4 regions of the Solibacillus sp. FSL K6-4121 genome follow, and region 3 is predicted to be linked to each of the others. Evidence: riboswitches for the same ligand, from Rfam matches in the RefSeq annotation. Region 3 holds a riboswitch; each other region holds the start of a gene.
What was found. A riboswitch is a leader RNA that binds a small molecule or an ion and turns the genes downstream of it on or off. The one in region 3 is predicted to bind S-adenosylmethionine.
Positions count from the first base shown of each region.

Region 1 (3,232 bases), on a different contig from region 3:
CATTTTAGGCTTGAACGGTTCAGGAAAAACAACCTTGTTAAAAGTAATCAACGGCTATATTTGGCCGAACAATGGTAAAGTGCAAGTACTAGGTGAAACTTTCGGCAATACATATATCCCTACCCTCCGAACACGCATCGGCTGGGTAAGCAATGCAATGATTGACAGCTTCAACTGGCAGGATAATGCAATTGAAATTGTGCTTAGCGGAAAGTTTGGTGCGCTCCGTCTATTTAATGACGTGTCCGATGCGGAAATTGAGCAGGCACTATCCTTTATGAGACAGTTTCATTGCGATCATTTGGCGAATAAATCTTTTGAGCATTTATCGCAAGGTGAACGACAACGTGTACAAATTGCACGTGCTTTAATGGCAGAACCAGAAATATTAATATTGGATGAACCATGTGGCGGACTCGATCTTATAGAGCGGGAAAACTTACTGCAAAAGATTGAGCAAATAGCACAAGGCAATCACTGCCCTACACTTATTTATGTAACGCATCATGTAGAAGAAATTTTACCTTGTTTTAGCCATGTACTGTTAATGAAGGATGGTAAAAGCGTAGCTGCAGATACTCGCGAAGTCATATTGAATGAACAATTGCTAAGTGACTTTTTTGGCCGTGAAGTAAGTTTGCAAATACAACAAGAACGTGCATGGATTGCAGTGAAATAGAAGTGAGCGGCTGAGCTATAACCTAAAAATTGATTTCCATTCCGGGACGCTTTCCGCGGGCACGGCCTGAGCCTGTAGTCTCAGGCGTCGTGCTTTTCCCGCTGGAGTCGCCCTCCATTCCAATCAATTTTTTATTTCTTTCCTAGCCATTTTTTTAAATATGATATTCGATATTTTCCTCAACAAAGTGCCATTCATAAGGTGTTTCTTGGTATACGTAATAGTTTAACCAGTTGTAGAACAATAGATGTGAATGGGCACGCCATACATTTTTTGGTGCATTTTGTGGGTCATTATTTGGGAAGTAATTAATTGGAACTTCCGTATTTTCCGGATCCTTTTCGATATCTCGGAAATATTCGTCCGATAGAGTCGTCGCATCATACTCTAAATGGCCTGTAATCATGATGTGCTTATTGTTTTTTGATTGAACGATAAATACCCCCGCATCGTCCGAATAGCTGAGCAGACGCAAATCTGGGTGCGCACGGACTTCGTCAATCGAGACAGATGTATGACGTGAATGAGGCGCAACATATTCATCACTGAAGCCTCGTACTAAATCGACCGTTAAATCGGTAATCACATGTGAATAGACGCCGGAGCATTTTTTAGGCAGCTCAAATTTCCCGATGCCGAAATGATGATACAGTGCAGCTTGTGCTCCCCAACATATATACATGATTGATGTAACATTTTGATCGGCCCAATCCATTACATCGGTAATTTCCTTCCAATAGCCCACATCTTCAAATTGCATTTTCTCTACCGGTGCACCTGTGATGATCAGACCATCATAACGGCGGTGTTTAATTTCATCGAATGTTTGATAGAACGTATCTAAATGTGATTTGGAAACGTTTTTTGATTCATATGTAGCGGTATTTAAAAATGTCACATCTACCTGTAGTGGTGTATTCCCGAGTAAACGCAATAATTGGAGCTCGGTTTTTTCCTTTTCCGGCATTAAATTGAACACTAAAATATTCAAAGGTCGAATTTGCTGAGTTTTCGCCCGGTCTTCCTCCATAACGAAAATTTTCTCTTTTCTCAGCAGCTCACCGGCCGGTAAATGTTTCGGAATATTAATCGGCATTACACTGTCCCCCTCTAATCTTTCTAAATAATCTTAGTTTCATAACGAAAGCTATTTCAAGCTTCTTTCCTTTCAAGTAAATCATAATAGCCGCAGGGGTTTGATTATTGGAGCAAGTACTTTCATACTTGCTGAAAAAACAAAAAACCCCTCATTCCAGCACAACAGAAATGAGAGGTTAATATACCCGTTCTTATCTGCCAAGGACATTGCCTTGCTGGAAGTAGCACCTTTCTAGTTATACTAGAGGTTGCTGAAGCATCTACGGGCCAAGTTCCCTCCGCTTCTCTTGATAAGACTATTAAATTGACACTAGTGTAACACGGTAGCGTAAGTTTTGCAATAATTCAAAAAAATATATAAAACAAATACTGTCATGACTACACTTATACATCAATAATTTAATTATATTTAATTAGGGGTACTTTTATTTATAAATTATTTAACTTCTTATGAAATCTATGTAATTTCCATAATAAATCATACTTCTTAAAAAAAAGAAGCGTATTGTATTTTCGACGATAAAAAACAACACTCATTTGAAGTTTCTCAATTTCAATATTGTAATTTGTAGTTGTGTGGGTTCCATTAATAAATATAGTTATAAGCATCTCCACCAACAAAAGTGGGCTTATCTTCTAGGGGATAAGGAACAGGGAACAAGCACAACACACTTTACTCTTAATAGCTATAGTGGGCAGGTCTCCTGACTTTGCTTCATCCTACTCGTTCTATCTGTTTTAAATAGTTAGTAATAAACTTTCTTCAGCATTCTTTCTGTCCGTTTCCCTCATATATGAAATAAGGTGAATCAACCTTTAATTGTTTACTGATAAATCTCTTATAGTTCTCTTCAAGAACTTTTTCAAAACTGTTCACTATGCGACTAATATCTTCAAGTTTGCCTGTTTCTTCAAATATCTTTTTCACTTTATAATCCAATCTTCTTGAATAGTTGGTTAGATACTCTTTGGCTACAGCCATCAACTGTTCTTCTAAATCCCAGCCTTCGTTAAAGTCATTTATAAGTCCTTCACGAAGGACTCTTTCAAGTCCTTCTATAAATTCTTTATAACTACCAACCTTACCTATGCTTTCTAGAATTTCTTTTTCATCGTAGTTTCGTATAGGGTCTCCCCAATGCATAATTTCTAAGTCAAATTCTAAGTTTCGTACAATTTGCGACAATAACACTCTCATCTCTTCAACTAGTTTTTTATCCCAAGAATACTTAATACCTATGATTTTAAAAGCTTGGTCATAGGAAACTTCCATTAATTGACATCTCGTAGAACACCAGAAAGATCTAAAGCCATCATGCAACTCTCTTAATACCTTTTCTCTTAGTTCATAGTTATCCATTGTCATTATCTTCCCCCAAAACCCCCGCTAGTATATCAAAAACGCCTTTCAACTTTAGCCCTCCTTATTATCGAGTCGGCAAAATTTACCAAACG
Region 1 is NZ_JBBOCS010000002.1:677,032-680,263, reverse strand. It holds gene MHH95_RS12785 (ABC transporter ATP-binding protein) at 1-679, shown strand, start outside; gene metA (homoserine O-acetyltransferase MetA) at 834-1,775, opposite strand; SAM riboswitch class I at 1,966-2,074, opposite strand; gene MHH95_RS12775 (hypothetical protein) at 2,541-3,143, opposite strand.
Region 1: it holds a riboswitch for S-adenosylmethionine, as region 3 does, so the genes downstream of both, metA (homoserine O-acetyltransferase MetA) here and MHH95_RS02620 (bifunctional homocysteine S-methyltransferase/methylenetetrahydrofolate reductase) in region 3, are expected to answer to the same signal.

Region 2 (3,232 bases), 670 kb from region 3:
ATTCCAAATTGAAACAGCTTGGGTAGCGGTAATAACTAACAACGCTGCAAGTCTACTTTCTTTAGATAATCCAAAGGCCGCAACAACCCCTAATAGAATAGGGACAACTGCACCAGCACGAGCAGTCGCGCTTGGTACAACAAAAGCTAATACAATTGCTACTAAAATAGCCCCTACTACTAATGCTTTCGTTTTTGTTCCAACTAATGATAAAACCCACAGTGCAATACGCTTATGAAGGTTCGTTATTTGCATGGCAGCTGCTAAAAATAATGCAGCCCCGACTAACGCAACCGAGGAACTACTAAATCCACCTAACGCTAATTTTAACGCTTCTTTAGTGCCCATTTGTACGGAAGGATCTTCCATACTCGGAGCCAAACCTAATAAAACAGCGATGGCAGCTAATATCATTGCAGAACTAACCGGATAGGCTACCGCTTCGGTTACCCATAATATAACGGCAAATGCTAAAATAGCTAATGCTCGTTGTCCAACAACGGGAAGATCTCCACCACTATTTGGAAGTAAAACAATGGTAATGAGTGCTGCAAACGCTAAAACTATCCATAATGGTTTTAAATTTCGTTTACTTGTCGCTTCTGTTGCCATACTTAACGCCTCACTTCGTTTAAAGTTTTAGTTAAATAATAAATTAATAAGACAAAATATACCCATTCTTCTAAAAGTAAAATATATTCTTTATTTCCAATTGCAAGGGAAATCCCTTAACAATTATGATTATAGCACTTCCAAAAAATGATACATGTTAATATTTGGTGAATAAATATATTGAGAAAAATTTTGTTTTAAGCAGAAATTGTATAGAATAGTATAATAATTTTAGTGTGGGAAGATAAAATATTTTTATGAATTAATTTAAAATCAGAAAATTTTAATTTTTCGGTTGACTTATAGAATTACTCTGCTTTATACTGAGAATCAACGATGGAACATAAATCACATATCTCTTATCAAGAGCGGCGGAGGGAATAGGCCCTGAGATGCCCGGCAACCAGTAAGTGATGAACTGACTAAGGTGCTAAATCCTACAAAATGGACAATCATTTTGAAAGATAAGAGGAGGCAAACTTGCTCATGCGCAACCCTCTTCTTAACTGAAGAGGGTTTTTTTCATTTAAAAAATCCTCCTCAAAAACACCGATTTCACCATCGAATAATTTTAGGAGGTTATTAGAGTGACGAATTTAAGACCAGAAACTTTATTATTGCACGGGGGGCAAAAGCCAGATCCTGTAACGGGGGCGATTGCAGTTCCTGTATATCGTACAACTGCCTATGCATTCAATGACACTGCTCATGCGCAACGTCTATTTGCATTACAGGAAACTGGCAATATTTATTCTCGTATTATGAATCCTACAGTGGGGGCATTTGAAGAACGGGTTGCTTTACTTGAGGGGGGCACAGCTGCAGTAGGGCTTTCATCTGGCGCAGCAGCAGTGGCATTCTCCATTTTAAATGTAGCCGGTGCAGGAGATGAAATTGTTGCTGCTGGTTCTCTGTACGGAGGAACATACAATTTATTCGCAACTACATTGCCTCGCTACGGCATTACAGTAAAATTTGTGGATGAATCAGATCCTGCAAACTTCCAAGCGGCGATTACTGATAAAACGAAGGCGATCTTCGCTGAAATAATCGGAAATCCAAGCTTGAAAGTTCTCGATATTGAAGCGGTAGCAAACATCGCTCATGACAATGGTCTTCCGTTATTAATCGACAGCACATTTGCTTCCCCATATGGAAGTAATCCGATTGAATTCGGCGCGGATGTTGTCATTCATTCTGCAACAAAATGGATTGGCGGTCATGGAACGACGATCGGCGGGATTGTCGTTGATGCCGGGAAGTTTGACTGGACGCAAGGAAGACATCCAGGATTTACGGAACCGGATGCTTCTTATCATGGTCTACGCTATGGAATTGACACAGCAGGCGCTGCATTTGCGACAAAGCTTCGTGTTCAACTATTGCGTGATTTTGGTCCAACATTATCTGCTGACGCGGCATTTAATTTCCTGCAAGGACTTGAAACGCTTCATTTGCGTATTGTCCGTCACAATGAAAACACACAAAAAGTTGCCGAGTATTTAAGAAACCACCCATTTGTGGAATACGTAAATTACAACGGCTTTGAAGATTTTGAGACACATGATTTGGCGAAAAAATATTTGAAAAACGGCTTCGGATCAATCATTACGTTCGGCATTAAAGGAGGACGTGAAGCAGGTCGCCAAGTAATTGATAACGTGGAATTATTCTCGCATGTAGCTAATGTTGGAGATGCCCGTTCATTGATTATCCATCCTGCGAGCACAACGCACCAACAGTTATCTGCTGAAGAATTAAAAACTGCCGGCGTATCGGAAGAGCTCATTCGCTTATCGATTGGTTTAGAGGCAGCAGAAGATATTATCGCGGATTTAGAACAGGCATTAGCGAAAGTTGCGGCTGAAGTAGGCGCAGAAACAAACGCATAAAACTTTAAAAAAGGCTTAGCTTTTCCCATTCGAGAAGCTAAGCAATTTTTAGAAAATTAATTCCTACTAATTGTATAAGTTTTATTGACAAAATTAATACCTAGTAATACAATTGGAATAATAAAACTACCAACCAAAATATTTGAAATAATGTTGCAGCATTATTGAAAGAAAAGGAGTTGTTCAACATGGGGAAAGTATACAGTGCACAAAATGTAGCAGCCTATATTATTTATGAATTAAACGAAGTAAAGGAATATATAAACGCTTGTGCAATTCAGCAAATTTTAGCGGATGTAAATGTCATGTGGCAAAAGGTTTTTGGGCATAGTGCTTTCTCGGAACAAACTCACAATCTGGAAACAACAGGCTATGTCATAAAGGAAGTTGCTGAGGAGTATAACGTTCATGGAAGTGCGCATATTTTAACTCCAGCACGCGAATGGTTTTTAAAATATGGTGAGTTCCAATTAGTGCAACGCCCATATGCGGTGCCAAACTACTCCGTGAAAGAAGAACTTGTTATGACAAAAATTTTAAATGCGCATCGTTTACGCGTATATAATTCTGTAAATGTAGCAGTATAAAATAACTTTAAACACTAGCCGGAGAATTTCTGCTAGTGTTTTTGTTTACCCGATTTAGCTATTAAACAATAGAATTTAAATGAAATTTGACCGTTTACAGTAAACAAATGTCCTTCTAGGAGAGATTCTCCTTGTTTTCAT
Region 2 is NZ_JBBOCS010000001.1:1,187,922-1,191,153, forward strand. It holds gene MHH95_RS06035 (DASS family sodium-coupled anion symporter) at 1-612, opposite strand, end outside; SAM riboswitch class I at 969-1,083, shown strand; gene MHH95_RS06040 (O-acetylhomoserine aminocarboxypropyltransferase/cysteine synthase family protein) at 1,200-2,504, shown strand; gene MHH95_RS06045 (hypothetical protein) at 2,693-3,091, shown strand.
Region 2: it holds a riboswitch for S-adenosylmethionine, as region 3 does, so the genes downstream of both, MHH95_RS06040 (O-acetylhomoserine aminocarboxypropyltransferase/cysteine synthase family protein) here and MHH95_RS02620 (bifunctional homocysteine S-methyltransferase/methylenetetrahydrofolate reductase) in region 3, are expected to answer to the same signal.

Region 3 (3,232 bases):
ATTTTGCCTAAAACATCGGGTCTCGTAAGTACCAGGTTTTCATTACAACCATCTAAGTCTTCTCCGCCAAAATCTTCATATGTTAGGTTTTCTGCCTGAAGCATCGTCCCCATAGCACCATCGATGATTAAGATTCTTTTTTGTAATTGCTCATGAATTGGGTGATTATACATTCGACTGAACTCCTTTACTTTCCACATCATATTGTTTTACATAGTTCATTAATTCCAGCGTCATATCATAGCGTAAAAACGGTGTAATTAAATAAATACCGTTAAAGTATTTACATGCCGTATCGAGCAGCTCTTTGGCAATCGCGATTCCTTCTGCTGTCGATGCTTCTTTGTCATCCCCGCAAGCAGCCATGCGCGCAAGTACTTCATCGGACAATTTAATGCCCGGTACTTCATGATGTAAAAATTCCGCGCTGCGTGAAGATGTAAGTGGCATAATCCCGATATAAATCGGTGTTTCCAAATGCTTAGTCGCCTCATAGATTTCGATAATCTTTTCTTTCGTATATACCGGTTGTGAAATAAAGTAATCTGCACCATGCTCGATTTTCTTCTCTAAACGTGCTACAGCACGGTCCAATACACGGACATTTGGATTAAATGCAGCGGCCACCGAAAAATCCGCCTGTTTTCGCAGCGATTTCCCAGTAAAAGAGCTACCTTTATTTAACTGCTTTATAAGTGAAATAAGCTCCATTGACGAAACATCATATACGCTCGTTGCCCCAGGGAAATCCCCCACTTTTGTCGGGTCCCCTGTCACGACCAGAATATCATGAAGTTCAAGTGCATCAAGTCCCATTAAATGTGACTGAAGCCCAATTAAATTGCGGTCACGGCACGTTAAATGCGGCAATGAACGAATTCCATGCTCTTTTAAAATCGCAGCCATCGCGATATTACTGATGCGCGGGGATGCAAGTGAGTTATCCGCCATCATAATGACATCGGCTCCCGCTTTTGCCAGTTGTTTTGCCCCATCGACAAACCCGTCAATTTCCAGATGACGCGGTGTATCAAGTTCCACAATAACAGAACGTTCACGTTTTGCTTTTTCATGGAGTGGCTCTTGCTTACGTGGTTCCGGAATACGGACAAATTGTGTAGACCTGTGTTTTTCTTCTTTCGTTTCAATTGGTTGCATATTCGCTAGACGTTGTTTTACCGCCGCAATATGCTTCGGTGTCGTCCCACAGCAACCGCCAATTAAACGGACTCCTTGATTTACGAGTTCAACGGCTGCACGAGCAAAATAATCGGTTTCCGATTCATAGACAACACGGCCATCTTCAATATCTAATAACGATGCATTTGGATAAGCTGATAAAAAAGCTTTGTTCGGTAAGTTGACCCCTTCAAACGCCTGAATTGTATGGAAAGGACCTAACCGGCAGTTGCTCCCAACAATATCTGCACCTAACCTTTCCAATTCATGAAATGCTTCATTTAAAGACATTAAATTTTGAAGGATACCTGGTTCCTGCATCGTCACTTGGGCAATGATCGGTAAATCGGTCATTGATCGTAATAGGTGAACACAATGTGATAATTCTTCAAAGTCGTAATACGTTTCCAATAAGAAGCCATCCGGTTCACCAGCTAGTAATACTTCCACTTGCTCTTGAAAGGCATTTAAGATTTCATCTAATGTTGCATCACTTTTTCGAATCCCTCGAATGCCACCGATTGTTGCCAGAACATACTGCCCCCCCGGAGCAGCTGCACGCTTCGCAATCTTCAGCGCAGCTTCGTTAAATTCCTTTACTCGATTTTCAAAACCATATCGAGCTAACTTGATCGCATTCGCTCCATATGTATTTGTTTGAATAATATCTGCACCTACAGCAATATATTCACTATGAATTTTCTCGATAATTTCTGGTCGTGCAATATTCATTTCCTCATGGCAGTAATCCAACCCATAGGAATAAAGTAAAGTTCCAATTGCTCCGTCCGCCGTTAAAACGCGTGTTTTTAAATCTTGTAGTAAACCCAATTATTTCACTCCATTATTCACAGTATTTTCAGTATATTTTTAATACAAAAAAGCCTTCTTTCACTAAGCAAAAGAAGGCTTGATAGTTGTCAGTCGTCAACTTAATCCCTTCTCATCTTCTGGCTATCGCCACTGGATTTAGCACCTGACATAATGTTGGTTGCTGAAGTTTCAACGGGCCAGTCCCTCAACTTCTCTCGATAAGAAATTTTATGAATTTTTCTAAAAATTTAAAATTATTTAAGCTATCATATCGTTATCTAAATAAGACGTCAATACCCTTTAGCCTAATAAAGTATTTCTTTACATAATTCGTGCAATAATTTGTTCCGCTGTTTTTTTACCGTTTTGAATACAAGCACCGATCCCTACCCCAAAGTATGAACATCCAGCTAAAAGCAGATTCGGATAGTGCACTTCTAAATAGTCGATAACTTTAGATAACGCTTCATTATGTGCTAAATCATAGCGAGGCATCTGATTAATCCATTTCGTTACATTTACGACGGTTGGTTTCGCTTCAATACCTAAACTTAAGCGAATATCCTCCATTGCGACTTTCTCCAACTCTTCATCAGACATGGCTGCCAGTTCTTCATAGCGTGGATTAATATTTTTATAAAATAAACGAACGAGCAGATTCCCTTCTGCTGAAGTATGCTTCCATTTACGACTTGTCCATGTAGATGCATTACATACTAAATCACTATTATGGGAGACGATAAAACCTGTACCATCTGCTGGTAAAACACTATCCGGTACATCAAAGCCAACATACATCGTTAATGCAGATGCTGTTGTAAACTTTTCTAACTGTCCATCTAATTTTTCGTCTTGCAATACAGTACGTACTGTATTATTCGGTACAGCAAGGACCACAATATCCGCGATAATCGTTTCGTCCTCTAATACAACTTTATACTGTTCCCCTACTTTTTGTATTTGCTCAGTTGCGGCCTTTTTTATGAATTCCACTTCCGGCAATTGCTCTTCAAGGCGGTCAATTAATGAAGATAACCCCTTCTCGAAAGAAATAAATTTCTTATCCGCTGCTTTTTCAAACTGCTCGCGATTAGCTTCAAAACCTTTCATAATCGACCCATAATTATTTTTATAATCGACTAAATACGGTAATGTTGAAGCTAAGCTCAGCTGGTATAAATCTCCCGAATATACCCCTGCCAATACAGGAGCAATTTGTTTTCGCACTATTTCTTCCCCT
Region 3 is NZ_JBBOCS010000001.1:514,524-517,755, forward strand. It holds gene metH (methionine synthase) at 1-173, opposite strand, end outside; gene MHH95_RS02620 (bifunctional homocysteine S-methyltransferase/methylenetetrahydrofolate reductase) at 166-2,010, opposite strand; SAM riboswitch class I at 2,120-2,217, opposite strand; gene hemG (protoporphyrinogen oxidase) at 2,314-3,232, opposite strand, start outside.

Region 4 (3,232 bases), on a different contig from region 3:
ACACGAGTATTTTCTGTTAAAGATCCATCGTCGTAGTCACAAATGCGTGATTCTGAATCAACCGCTACATTTTCCAATACAGAACCGAAGCGGATTGCATTGTAAATTTCCGGCTCATTTTCAGCAGAGAGGTTAATTGTTTTTGCATAGCATCCACCCTCAATGTTGAAAACACCATTATCAGACCAACCGTGTTCATCATCCCCGATTAATTTGCGGTCGCAATCCGCTGATAAAGTTGTTTTACCAGTACCTGATAAACCGAAGAACAGGGCAACGTCGCCTTTTTCGCCAACGTTAGCTGAGCAGTGCATTGGGAAAATACCTTGTTCAGGCAATAAATAGTTCATAATCCCGAAAATTGATTTTTTCATTTCGCCAGCATATTCAGTACCACCGATTAAGATGATTTTCTTTTCAATTGATGTTATAATAAATGTTTCCGAACCAGTTCCATCTACTTCAGGATCTGCTTTAAAGTTTGGAGCAGAAACAATTGTAAAGTCAGCAACATGTGCAGCTAATTCTTCTGCTGTAGGACGGATGAATAATTGATGACAGAATAGGTTATGCCAAGCATATTCGTTAATTACTTTAATCGATAATTGAGAGTCTTTGTCAGCACCCGCAAAACCGTTGAATACAAATAATTCATCGCGTTCTTTTAGGTAGTTTACAACTTTGACATAAAGCTTATCAAATACTTCTGAAGAGATAGGACGGTTAACTTTACCCCAATCAATTTTATCTTTAGAGTTTTCCTCTTCAACGATATATTTATCTTTAGGTGATCGACCAGTATATTTACCTGTTTCAGCACGTAATGCGCCATCAACAGTTAACATTGCTTCTCCACGTGATGTAGCTTTTTCAACTAATTGTGGAACAGATAATTGAGTTTTGATGTTTTCCCCGTTTAAAAGTTCTTTCAGCTCGTTAGCAATTTCTACCGAATTCATCTATTAAATACCATCCTTTTTTATAGTATTCCCTTATAGTAGGGGAGTTGTTATTAATTCAAAAATAGTATAACACATTGAAGGATATAATCTATACTAATTATGAATTATTTTTTTGTGGAATTTTTAACTGTTTAAAATCAGACAAAATTTATTGACAGCACTTATTTTTTTATGTAGGATGTGTAATTGAACGGATACTCTTATCCCGAGCTGGTGGAGGGGCAGGCCCTATGAAACCCGGCAACCTGCGTATATTTTATACGTGTTGGTGCCAACCTGATGCAAGGGCAAAATTTCCCTTGAACGATAAGAGTGAAAGGTAACGAAACGTAATATCCTTTCCTCACGTGTGATGAACACGGTTATGAGTGAAAGGATTTTTTTATTTGAATTTACAATTTCGTATTGAGCGAAAATTATATAGTTACAGCCTTTCAGACCCTCGTGTTAAAGCAAATAAAGCTTGACGTTAATAATGCTACTATGCCACGGTGTAAGACGCAATATAACGGACATGGGTAATGAGTACCGTATCAATAAAAACAATTGCCAAAGTGAATTAGGAGGAAATGACATGAAAAATCGTCGACTGTTTACATCAGAAAGTGTAACGGAAGGACATCCAGATAAAATTTGCGATCAAATTTCGGATGCCATTTTAGACGCAATTTTAGCAGCAGATCCAAATGCACGTGTAGCTTGTGAAACTACGGTAACAACAGGCTTAGTATTAGTATCTGGTGAAATTACAACTTCTACTTATGTAGATATGAAAGGTATTATCCGTGATACGGTAGCAGAGATTGGCTATACGCGCGGAAAATATGGTTTTGACGCAGAGAACTTAGCGGTACTTGTTGCAGTTGGTGAACAATCACCGGATATTGCACAAGGTGTAGATCAGGCTTTAGAAGCGCGTGAAGGTTCTATGACAGAAGATCAATTAGAAGCAATCGGTGCTGGAGACCAAGGTTTAATGTTCGGCTACGCATGTAATGAAACACCGGAACTTATGCCGATGCCTATTTCTTTAGCTCATAAATTAGCTCGTCGTTTAACAGAAGTGCGTAAATCAGGGGAATTAGAATATTTACGTCCGGATGGTAAAACACAAGTAACAATCGAATACGATGAAAACAATGAGCCTGTTCGTGTGGATACAATCGTTATTTCAACACAGCATGATGAAGAAGCGACATTGGAGCAAATTCAAACGGATATTAAAGAACATGTTATTAAACCAGTAGTTCCTTCTGAGTTATTAGATGAAGCAACTAAATATTTCATTAATCCAACAGGTCGATTCGTAATTGGTGGTCCAAAAGGAGATGCTGGTCTAACAGGTCGTAAAATTATCGTAGATACGTACGGTGGTTACGCACGTCACGGTGGTGGTGCATTCTCTGGTAAGGATGCAACGAAAGTGGACCGTTCAGCAGCATATGCAGCTCGTTATGTCGCAAAAAACATCGTTGCTGCAGGCTTAGCGGATCGTGCTGAAGTTCAATTGGCTTATGCAATCGGTGTTGCACAACCAGTATCAATTGCGGTAGATACATTCGGAACTGGTAAAGTAGAATCTTCCAAAATCGTAGAATGGGTTCGAGAGCTATTTGATTTACGCCCAGCAGGAATTATTAAAATGTTGGATTTACGCCGTCCAATCTATAAACAAACAGCAGCATATGGACACTTCGGTCGTACTGACATCAATGTACCATGGGAAAATACAGATAAAGCGGCAGAACTTAAAGAAAAAGCCGGAATTTAAAGAAAGAAGGAGCGTTCATTTAAATGGACGGCTCCTTTTCTATTATAATGAAAAATAATACTTCCTTCCTTTATATTGTAAGTAATTGGATTGATAGCGGAATGTTACTTCTGCAATGATTTATAATATTGTCCCTTCGCTACGTATTCATTAATTATGCGATCCATATCTGCCCGGTCCTCTGCATTTACTTCACGTACAACTTTTGCTGGGCGCCCCATAGCAAGTGAATTGGGAGGAATTACTTTTCCAGGTGGTACGAGACTACCTGCACCAATAAATGCTCCTTCGCCTATTTCTGCACCATCCAAAATGATGGAACCCATGCCGATTAAAGCGCGTTTTCTTATTGTACAGCTATGTAATGTTACTTGATGACCTACTGTAACTTCATCTTCAATAATGAGTGGAGCTGCAGGGCTTTGGTGAAGACAACTTAAATCCTGAATACTAACACGATCTCCAATGATTGTTTTATTCACATCGCCGCGTATGACTG
Region 4 is NZ_JBBOCS010000002.1:1,707,083-1,710,314, reverse strand. It holds gene pckA (phosphoenolpyruvate carboxykinase (ATP)) at 1-959, opposite strand, end outside; SAM riboswitch class I at 1,160-1,275, shown strand; gene metK (methionine adenosyltransferase) at 1,537-2,733, shown strand; gene MHH95_RS18255 (gamma carbonic anhydrase) at 2,838-3,232, opposite strand, start outside.
Region 4: it holds a riboswitch for S-adenosylmethionine, as region 3 does, so the genes downstream of both, metK (methionine adenosyltransferase) here and MHH95_RS02620 (bifunctional homocysteine S-methyltransferase/methylenetetrahydrofolate reductase) in region 3, are expected to answer to the same signal.